Regions from separate parts of the Glaciecola sp. 2405UD65-10 genome, predicted to be linked through region 2. Evidence: predicted binding sites of a transcription regulator. Region 2 holds the regulator's gene; each other region holds the start of a gene.

Region 1 (3,284 bases), 550 kb from region 2:
CACAAGAAATGCCAACTAATGCATTAGAAAATAGGGGCGTTAGTTATTTAGAAGTGCGCTCTTTAGACGTAAATCCATATTCTCCGATTGGAATAGAAGAAAGCCAATTCCACTACTTAGATGTTTTCTTACTTTATTGCTTGCTAGAGCCGTCACCTAAATTTGTTGAGAATTGTTTTGAAATTAGCCAAGACAATATTAATAAGACGGTTTTAGAAGGGCGAGACCCAAGTTTGATGCTGCAAAATGGCAGTGAAAAAATATCGTTAAAAGATTGGGGCTTAGGCTTAAATGAAGAGTTACTCAAAGTAGCGGCAATACTTGATGCAGCCAATGAAACCGACCGTTATTCTAAAGCGGTTAATTTGCAAAGCGAAAAATTTAATGACGCGAGTTTAACCGCCTCTGGTAAATGGCTCGCTACGCTTTTAGACAACAACATTGACAACAGTAGTTTGGGCTTAGAGCTAGCAAAAGAGTATAAGGCGCATATGTCAGGCCTTAATTATAAACATATACCTGAGCAAACCTTTGTAGAGCAAGCAAAGGCGTCAGTAATCGCGCAAAAAGAAATAGAGGCAAAAAACGAGAAACCGTTTGAACAATTTGTGAATGATTATTTCACCACACGTAAACCTCATAACCCTGATTTAGCTTGCGAATAGCAAGTTATAGGCAAAAAAAAGCCTGATGCAAAAGGCATCAGGCAATACACACTTAGGGAAATAATTAACACACATTAGTAAGAGCGACGTACTTGAGATTAGTTCATTATGTTTTTAAATAAATTCAAACATTTTTCAATTTGTTTAGTTGTATGCGGATTTTTGAGTGCTTGCGCAACAACGCAGCCCACTGAACGTGAAAATTTATGCCGTATTTTTGAAGAAAAAGATAGCTGGTATGATGCCGCGGCCGATATGCGTGAAAAATGGGGGGTGCCCATTCATGTACCTATGGCAATGATGTATCAAGAAAGCTCTTTTCGCCACGATGCACTACCCCCACGCGATTACGTCATGTTTGGACTGATTCCGTGGGGCAGGGTAAGTTCTGCCTATGGATACGCCCAAGCCAAAACCATGACTTGGAACGATTACAAAAAAGAAGCTGGCAGCATGTTCTCTGACCGTACCGATTTTGAAGATGCTATTGATTTTATGGGCTGGTTTATAAGTAAAACTCACAAAATAAATAAAATATCTAAATGGGATGCAGGCGCACAATACCTAAATTATCATGAAGGCTGGGGTGGTTATAAAAGAAAGTCTTACCGCAAAAAAGCATGGTTGGTAAAAGTAGCGAACAAAGTTGACGCTCGTTCAAGGCGCTATGCTGCACAACTTAAAACGTGTGAAGATGACTTAGATGATAACTGGTTTATTCGCCTGTTTAAGTAACAAAGCAAATGGGGAAACGTCATAAAAATTGATTTAGCTCAATAAACCGAGTGCTTAAGGGTTTTAGCTAACGAAAAAATTGATCAAGATCATCTTCGAAAATCTATTTTCAACTAATATTTACTCATCAGTTAACGCTACTTACATTAACTCAAAGGTGAATATTATGTTGGACTTATTACTTTCAGACCCCGTTGCTTGGGGCTCAATTCTTGGTATTTTTGTTGTTTGTTCTATATGCGCTTACTACGTTTATTTATTTTTACACAATGTAAAAGAAGATTTATAAAATAGATTGTTAGGCAGCCCTTATTTTAGAGCTAGTCCCAGCGCTTGTTAAAGCTTGTGCTCAATAAAATCAACATTGATTAATACGAGTAAGCCAGCTTTTCCACCAAAAGCTTTTGGGGCTTGAATAAAGCCAATCACGTCTTGGTGCTGAACTAGCCAGTTGGGAATCTTTTGCTTTAGTACGCCACTACCGTGGCCGTGGATAATATTTACGCACGGGTAATGACGTTGTTTAGCCTCAAATATTACTGCTATTATCTCTTCTTTAGCTTGGCGTGAACTTAGGCCATGTAGGTCAATTTCTATATCAGGTGGAATGTGGCCCATTTTGAGCTTTTTAAGTGCGTCTTTTGATTCAGCTTCGTTGTTTTTTAAATAAGAGAGCGGCTTATTGTGCGGCCAATGAGCTTGATATTCGTCTGAAAGTGCCACGCTAGCCAATTGCTGGCGTTTACTATTGTTTGGCGAATCTGATTTTTGTAACTTGGTAAGGTGCTTTTCTTTGCGCGTGGGTATGTATTTGTCGTAAACAACAGGCTTCGCATCTTTAAATAAAGCGGCAAACCCGCTGTCTTCATCGGTTTTTTTATTCATTCGCTTATTTTTAAAAGAAAAGTCATGTTAATTTAGTTATTATACCCAGTTCGTACACTCGTATGCATGCATATTGGCAATTAATTTTTCAAGCAAGTTGCTAGCAGTACATATAGTGATTAACTAAGGCGAAGTGAGTATAAAAGTAAATGGCTGAATTAGCCCCATCCCGTTTTAATAATGTTCAAGAGTTAAGTCATCAACTGCATAGTATTATCGACTATATTCGATTTGCGATGAGTGAGTTTAACCAGCATGATGTGTATTTTGGCCATGGTACTGAAAACCCATGGCAAGAGGCACACCGCTTAGTTTTCAGTGCTTTGGCCTTACCTTTAGACATTAGCCCACAAGAACAAGCCGTGTTTTACCCATGCACCCTAACTCATGACGAGCGAGCTACCATTTTGTCGTGGATAAAAACGCGCTGTGAAGAAGGCCTTCCCTTACCTTATTTGACGCAGCAAGCATGGTTTGCGGGTATGCCATTTTTTGTTGATGAACGCGTGTTAATACCGCGCTCACCCTTTGCTGAGCTTATTGCGAATAAATTCAGCGACTACGTATCATTACCAGAAAATCCCACTATTCTTGATATGTGTACAGGTGGTGGATGTATAGCTATAGCTTTAGCGTTTGCATTTGAAGAGGCTCAAGTAGATGCCGTTGATATTGACAGCGATGCACTTGACGTTGCCTCGTTTAATATAGCGTCTTACCAACTTGATGAACGTGTGTTTCCTATGCAGTCAGACTTATTCTCTAATTTAGGTGAGCAAAAGTATGACTTATTAGTGGTAAACCCGCCTTACGTAGATGCTGAAGATATGGACGATCTTCCACGCGAATATCATCACGAACCTGAGCTAGCGCTCGCTTCAGGCGAAGATGGCCTTGATTTAACCCTGCAATTGCTTAAATCAGCGTCTAAACATATGAATGAAAATGCTTGGTTGTTTGTTGAGGTTGGCAACAGTGAAGTGAATTTCGCTGACAGGT
Region 2 (3,284 bases):
ATCGCCCGAGGGCAAGCTAAACTACATTAAACAATTACAACAAGAAGGTAAGCGCGTGTTAATGTTGGGCGATGGAATTAACGACGCACCGGTTTTAGCTGCTGCAGATGTTTCTATTGCTGTGGGGAATGCTTCTGATCTGGCCAAGAATGCCGCCGATATTGTATTGCTTAATCCTAAATTAAATGCACTTGTAGACTTGCTAAAAATGGCAAAATTAACCAAGCGCAAAATCAAACAAAATATTGCATGGGCCTTATCGTATAATGTATTGGTATTGCCATTTGCTGTTATGGGCCTTTTAACGCCTTGGCAAGCAGCTTTGGGAATGTCTTTAAGTTCTATCATTGTAGTGTATAACTCTACTCGTCTATTGCGCTAGTTAACAAGAAGAAAAAGTAATGAGTATAATTTATGTGTTGATTCCACTAGCCATTATAATAGTTGCTATAGCTATAGCGGTATTTTTCTGGGCGGTTAAATCGAATCAATTTGATGATTTAGAAAGACAGGGCTACAGTATTTTATTTGATGATGACCTTAAAGAAAGCCCTACGCCAGAAACAGACAAACTAGAAGAAAATAGTAGTACTCACAAAAGTGATTGAATTTAGTTACGTATCTGCTTTTCTAGTTGGCTTAGCTGGCGGTGTACACTGCATAGGAATGTGTGGCGGCATTGCTGGCGCATTTACCTTTGCCATACCTAAAGGAGCGTCTCAATCCCCTTATTTGCTAGCGTATAACGTGGGTCGCATTTTAGCCTACTCAATTGCAGGCGGTATTACTGGTTATTTAGGCAGTATTTTTAGTAATTCATTAGCATCGGGCTTAGCCATCTTGCAAGTGTTAAGCATTGGTTTTTTATTATTATTAGCCCTTTACATTAGCGACCTATACAAGGGCTTATCTGCTCTTGAAAAAGCCGGCGGAACACTTTGGAGAAAGGTTGCGCCATTAGGCAAAAAGTTAATTCCATTTAAGAGCCCTTTTCATACCATTGCTTATGGTTTTATTTGGGGATGGCTACCATGCGGTTTAGTTTACTCGGCTTTATCGTGGAGTTTAGCTTCTGGCAATGCAATACAAGGCGCGCTATTTATGTTTAGTTTTGGCTTGGGTACCTTGCCAGCACTGCTTGCATCTAGCGTGGGTGCAAGTTTCCTATTGCCTCTTTTGCAACATAAACGAACGCGCCAAATAATCGCATTATTGCTATTTGTTTTTGCAATGTTTTTGACCTTTAGTCTATTTGGTAGTATAAATTAGCTTGGATTTTATTATATGAAAGAGTCTTCATGAGCAAAGGAACCGAACTATCTATACACTGCCAAAGCTGCAGTTTTAGCCATTTATGTTTACCGGTTAGCCTAAGCAAGAACGAACTTGAGTCATTAGACGATATTATTGAACGTAAACGCCCTCTTCATAAACATGATAAGTTAGTGAATGCAGGTGATAAATTCACCTCATTGTTTGCGGTTCGTTCAGGTTCTTTTAAGTCTTATATTAGCGACAAAGACGGCGTTGAACAGGTCATTGGCTTTCATTTTCCTGGCGATATTATAGGCTTTGATGCCCTGCGAGACGACGTACATCAAAGCTATTCTCAAGCATTAGAAACAGCAATGGTTTGCGAGCTTCCTTACGAAACGCTTGAGCAAGTTTCAAATGATTACCCCAAGCTTAGACAACAAATTATGCGTTTTATGAGCGCTGAAATTAAGAACGATCATGACCTAATGATGTTGTTAAGCAAAAGAAGCGCTGAAGAACGCTTATTGCATTTTTTGAATCATTTGTCAGAGCGCTTTGATGAAAGAGGTTATTCTTCGAAGCAATTTAACTTGTCAATGACAAGAAACGAAATTGGCAATTATTTAGGTTTAACGGTTGAAACTATTTCTAGATTGCTGACTCGCTTTCAAAAAGAAGGCTTGATTGGCGTTGAAGGGAAGTTAATCACTATTTTAGACTTTGATGCAGTTCAGCAACGTATTCCTGAAAATGAATTATCGGTTAGAGCTATTTAACAAATCTATTTATTACCTTTCTTATTGATCTCAAACAAAGTGGTTGAATGCATTATTTAAGCACTTTGTTTATATTTACTATGAATATAAAACTGGAGATCAAACATGTCTGCCTACCAAAAGATATTAGTCGTTATTAACCCTCACTCTGATAATCAGGACGCATTATATCGCGGCGTCTTTTTAGCAGAAAAGTTTAACTGCCAATTAGTGTTAGCTAGCGCTGTTTACGACAGCAGTTATGACATGCCTAAATTATTGAATTCAAACCAGCGTGAACTTCTAAAACAACGAGTGCTTGATGCTCAACATGAACGCTTACAAGAGTATGCCAGTCCATTTTCTCAATTAAGCAATGTACTATACAAAGTTGTATGGCATAAACACTTTCACAGAGGCATAGTTAAATTAGCCAAAACAGAAAATGTAGACTTGATCATAAAAGCCGCCAAGAATCACGATAAGTTATCACAACGTTTATTCACACCCAGTGATTGGCATATATTACGGCACAGTCATGCTAACGTGCTTATGGTTAAACATCATGAGATGCCTGAGGGCGGTAATATTGTTTGCGCAATAAGTTTAGAAGATAAAGACGAGCAACATGAATGTTTAAGTGATGAGGTTAGCTTAGCTGCAAACGCTTTTGCCAAAGTAATGGCCGGGCAGCTTTGTATAAGCAACTCATTTATAGGCGCGCCTGTTCACATAAGTATTGAAGTTCCGCAGTTTGATCCCCAAACCTACAACAGCAATGTTGAGCTCAGACGCAAAAATTTGATAAACAAACTATGCGATAAACATGCATTAAATAATACAAAACATTACGTTATGGAAGGTTTACCTGAAGATACTATCCCTCAACTATGTTCACAGCTTAACGCTGAGCTATTAGTATTGGGTTCAGTTGGACGAAAAGGCATAAAAGCAGCATTATTAGGTAATACCGCTGAACACATTATTGATAAAATAGGATGCGACACTTTGGTGGTTAAACCTAAAACCCCATAGATGTAAGCCTTTAAGATGGTAATAGCGAGGCAAGGTGCGGTATAATTGCCTCGTTTTTATTAATCATGTGTAAACTATGTCAGCCAAATCAAAATCCACTTACAATTTCAATAAACTACAAAAGCGTATACGACGCGAAACAGGCAAAGCCATCATCGACTTCAATATGATTGAAGATGGTGACAAAATAATGGTTTGTTTATCAGGCGGTAAAGATAGCTATACCATGCTTGATGT
Region 3 (3,284 bases), 770 kb from region 2:
ATTCACCTTCATCTTTGCCGCTTTCGCCTTGCTGCTCTCGTTTAATGAGTATTTCAGTATCTTTAGCTTGTGGCGAAAACATATTTGGCAAAGCGTAGTAAAAAGTATCTTGGCCTTGAAGAGTACTTTCAGAGCCACTTAGTTTATGCAGAGTATGGTTGCTAAGCACTTTATTGACCTGTGAAATAAGTTCTGAATTTGGATCTCTTCTATGTAGTTCTTGTAAAGTCTTTACATTTTGTTGCCCCTGTTTAGGGGCAACTGCTTTTGCTAAGGTGGGAAGTAACGCATTTATCTGATTTGCTAACTGAGGTTGTTGGTTTGCAAGTTTAGCCAACAAACTTGCTTGGAGCATGGTTACCAAACCGTTTAAAAATGACCCTGAAGGCACTGCTCCCTGAACATTGGGAGTTTTGAGTATGGAAACATCGGGTAAAGCGGCGGTATTAAATATTTGTTTTAAATCGTCAACTGAAATATTCGACTGCTTTCGTAAGTCTGAATCGGTAAGAACGTCTGATTTATTGGCCTTGGCTTCGTCAGGGTGTTGGCTCACGGCAATGCTCTTGATAAACGCTTTTAGGTCAGGACTGCCACTTGTTGTTATTTTGTCGAGTATTTTTGTTACGCCAAACATGCCCTCGCTTACACTTGAACTTCGCGCTAAGCTTTGGTTTAGCTCATTAGCTAGCTTTATTTTTAGTTCACCAACTTGGTCTTGCCCTATATTACTAACAAATTTTGTTTGCAGTAAATTAGTAATCGTTTCTTTAGTGTTGCTTACTTTACTATTTGGATGAATTTGGCCGCTTGGGCTAAATTGACTGCTTTTACCATTAGTATTTAATTTAAGCTCAGGTAGCTTTTCTAAACTCGTGCGCTCTATATTTAATATAACGGGCTTTGCTAATAGCATTATTTGTAGCTGATTGGCATTCGAACTTGCCTGGCCCTTGTTAATTGTTGGCGATGCCGAAATTGCTATTTTCGCCTCTTCCAACATACTTGGCGACAATTGCCCCAGCAATTTACTTGAAATATCTTTTCCTAGCTTATTTAACGTTGTGGAGCTTGTATCAAGTACAGTAGCGTTTTGAGGCTTGTTAATTTGTTCATGCAAAAATACATTATTTAATATGGGCTTTATACTCGCGGGGCGTTGATGTAAATATTGGTTAATACTTCGCAAGGCACTTTGTGGTAGTGATATATCATTATTCACACTCAGGCTTTTGATAGCCCCTTTCGTCATATTTGCGTCTAATGTCAGCTTTACTGTGTCGTCGGTATGCACTTTACCTTGTAATTCAAGTGGCATAGGCAAGCTTAATTGACTCGTTTTACTCATATGCGCAATGGTTAACGAGAGTGTTATATTGTTACTCGTAAGTGCGCTTACTTTGGCATTTAGCGTTGCTGAGAATATAGGTTCACCGGTCTTTTGCGCAATATCCACTATTGATGATAGTAGCTTACTACTAAGAGGAGACGTGGTAGGTAATGACACTTGCGATAGCAAATTTGGTAAGGCTTTTTTAAGGGTGCTAATGGATATGTCGGGCCAATGTTTCGATAAACTTTGAATTAAGGGAGCCGACATCTGCTTCACGTGCATGCTTTGGCTTTGCTCAATATGAAAATTAAGTGATTTTGCAGTAGAACTCAGCAAAATCAGTTTATCACCGGCTTTTAACGATTGCTGTGAATCAAGCCCTAATATAGCATCTTTACTCACCGTTATTGCTTGCTTGGAGTTGGGGGCTTTTAAAACTACATCCGCATGATTGACTGAAACTACCGTCAAGGCTAGAGCTTTTCCTTGAGGCGTAGGCAGGGCGCGCTCATCAAGGCTCTTCTCTGCATAAGCTGAGCGAGGAGTCTCTACTATTTTGGTCAGCGAATTTAGGTTGTCGGCTTTTAAGTCAGACATATCATCCGTATAAGTAAGTTTTATGTAAGCATTATTTTCACAAATGCTGCGTTATTCTATGGTATCGGCCAAAAATGAGCTTCCTCTAATTGCGCTGAATCAAATACCTTTATGATTGCTTGGTCAAGACACTATAATTGCATCTCTTTTACTGCAATTACGCTAATTTATATGCTAGTATCCCTTGAATTTTCAATCACATGAGCACTGACTTCCACCGTGTTAATTGCTAAACAAATATGCTGTGAAAAGCAAGACAGGATCTTGTTTCAAGACTTTGATTTGTCGATTAAAAGTGGTGAGTTGGTGTTGCTTAAAGGTGAAAACGGCGCGGGTAAAACAAGTCTACTGCGCATTTTAGTGGGCTTAAGCGCCCCTATTTCTGGTAGTGTGGCAATAAACAACATTGACGTTCACGCAGAGCCAAATCACGCTTTACAGCAAGTATTATATATAGGTCATAAACTCGGTTTAAATGCATTATTAACACCAATAGAAAACCTTCAGTTTTTTAATCAAATGTGCGCCTATCAAAACAAAAATCAATTTATTCTTGAGACCTTAGATAATCTAGGATTAATTGGGCTTGATGATGTTCCTGTAAAGAGTTTATCTGCAGGTCAACAGCGCAGAGTAGCATTGGCAAAACTATGGCTTCACAAAAGTGCGAAACTATGGGTTTTGGATGAACCTTTTACAGCGCTTGATGTTGGTTTGGTAAACATGCTTGAACAACAAATGTTATCTTTTATTAATAGTGGCGGTGCGGTTCTAATGACCTCCCACCAAGCCCTTAGTATTCAAGATCATGTTAGAACGGTACAAATGGAGTATAACTGGTAATGGTGAGCATGCGCAGAGCCATACTAGCGGTGGCAAAACGAGATTTTTCAATTGCTTACCGCCAGCGCGCTGAATTAATGCAGCCCTTAATGTTTTTCTTAATGGTAGTGACCCTGTTTCCCTTGGCAATAGGCCCTTCACCTCAAACCCTCCAACTTGTTAGCGGCGCTATTATTTGGGTAGCAGCAATATTGTCGTTACTTATGGGCTTAGAACGCTTATTTAGAGACGATTTTGCTGATGGCAGCTTAGAGCAATTGATTATTTCACCACTTCCCTTGTATTTAATTGTGTTAGTTAAAGTTGTTAATCATTGGCTAGTGCATATTGTGCCCTTACTAATATTGTCACCGTTGTTAGCGTTGTTCTTGAATATGAGCTTAAACATGTACCTTGCCCTTGTTATTACTCTTTTAGTTGGCACTCCAACTATTAGCTTAATTGGTGCAATAGGTGTTGCCTTAACCGTTGGCCTGCAGCGCTCGGGGGTATTACTCGCCTTATTATTAAT

Evidence for each region. Region 2 encodes FNR, which switches genes on or off when oxygen is low (the NO sensors DNR and NnrR bind a similar motif). Its sites were predicted from a motif close to TTGATCTAGATCAA; they were not measured.
Region 1: ACOI22_RS05070 (DUF3149 domain-containing protein) is a predicted target of FNR. The motif match lies at 1,429-1,442, and genes of this name have one in related genera.
Region 3: ccmA (cytochrome c biogenesis heme-transporting ATPase CcmA) is a predicted target of FNR. The motif match lies at 2,020-2,033, and genes of this name have one in related genera.

What each region holds. Positions count from the first base shown of each region.
Region 1 is NZ_JBMEUF010000001.1:1,103,749-1,107,032, reverse strand. It holds gene gshA (glutamate--cysteine ligase) at 1-665, shown strand, start outside; gene ACOI22_RS05075 (hypothetical protein) at 774-1,400, shown strand; gene ACOI22_RS05070 (DUF3149 domain-containing protein) at 1,567-1,689, shown strand; gene smrB (endonuclease SmrB) at 1,737-2,285, opposite strand; gene prmB (50S ribosomal protein L3 N(5)-glutamine methyltransferase) at 2,435-3,284, shown strand, end outside.
Region 2 is NZ_JBMEUF010000001.1:549,734-553,017, reverse strand. It holds gene ACOI22_RS02535 (heavy metal translocating P-type ATPase) at 1-382, shown strand, start outside; gene ccoS (cbb3-type cytochrome oxidase assembly protein CcoS) at 402-608, shown strand; gene ACOI22_RS02525 (sulfite exporter TauE/SafE family protein) at 601-1,269, shown strand; gene fnr (fumarate/nitrate reduction transcriptional regulator Fnr) at 1,299-2,033, shown strand; gene uspE (universal stress protein UspE) at 2,139-3,047, shown strand; gene ttcA (tRNA 2-thiocytidine(32) synthetase TtcA) at 3,124-3,284, shown strand, end outside.
Region 3 is NZ_JBMEUF010000001.1:1,321,171-1,324,454, reverse strand. It holds gene ACOI22_RS06090 (hypothetical protein) at 1-1,930, opposite strand, end outside; gene ccmA (cytochrome c biogenesis heme-transporting ATPase CcmA) at 2,150-2,773, shown strand; gene ccmB (heme exporter protein CcmB) at 2,782-3,284, shown strand, end outside.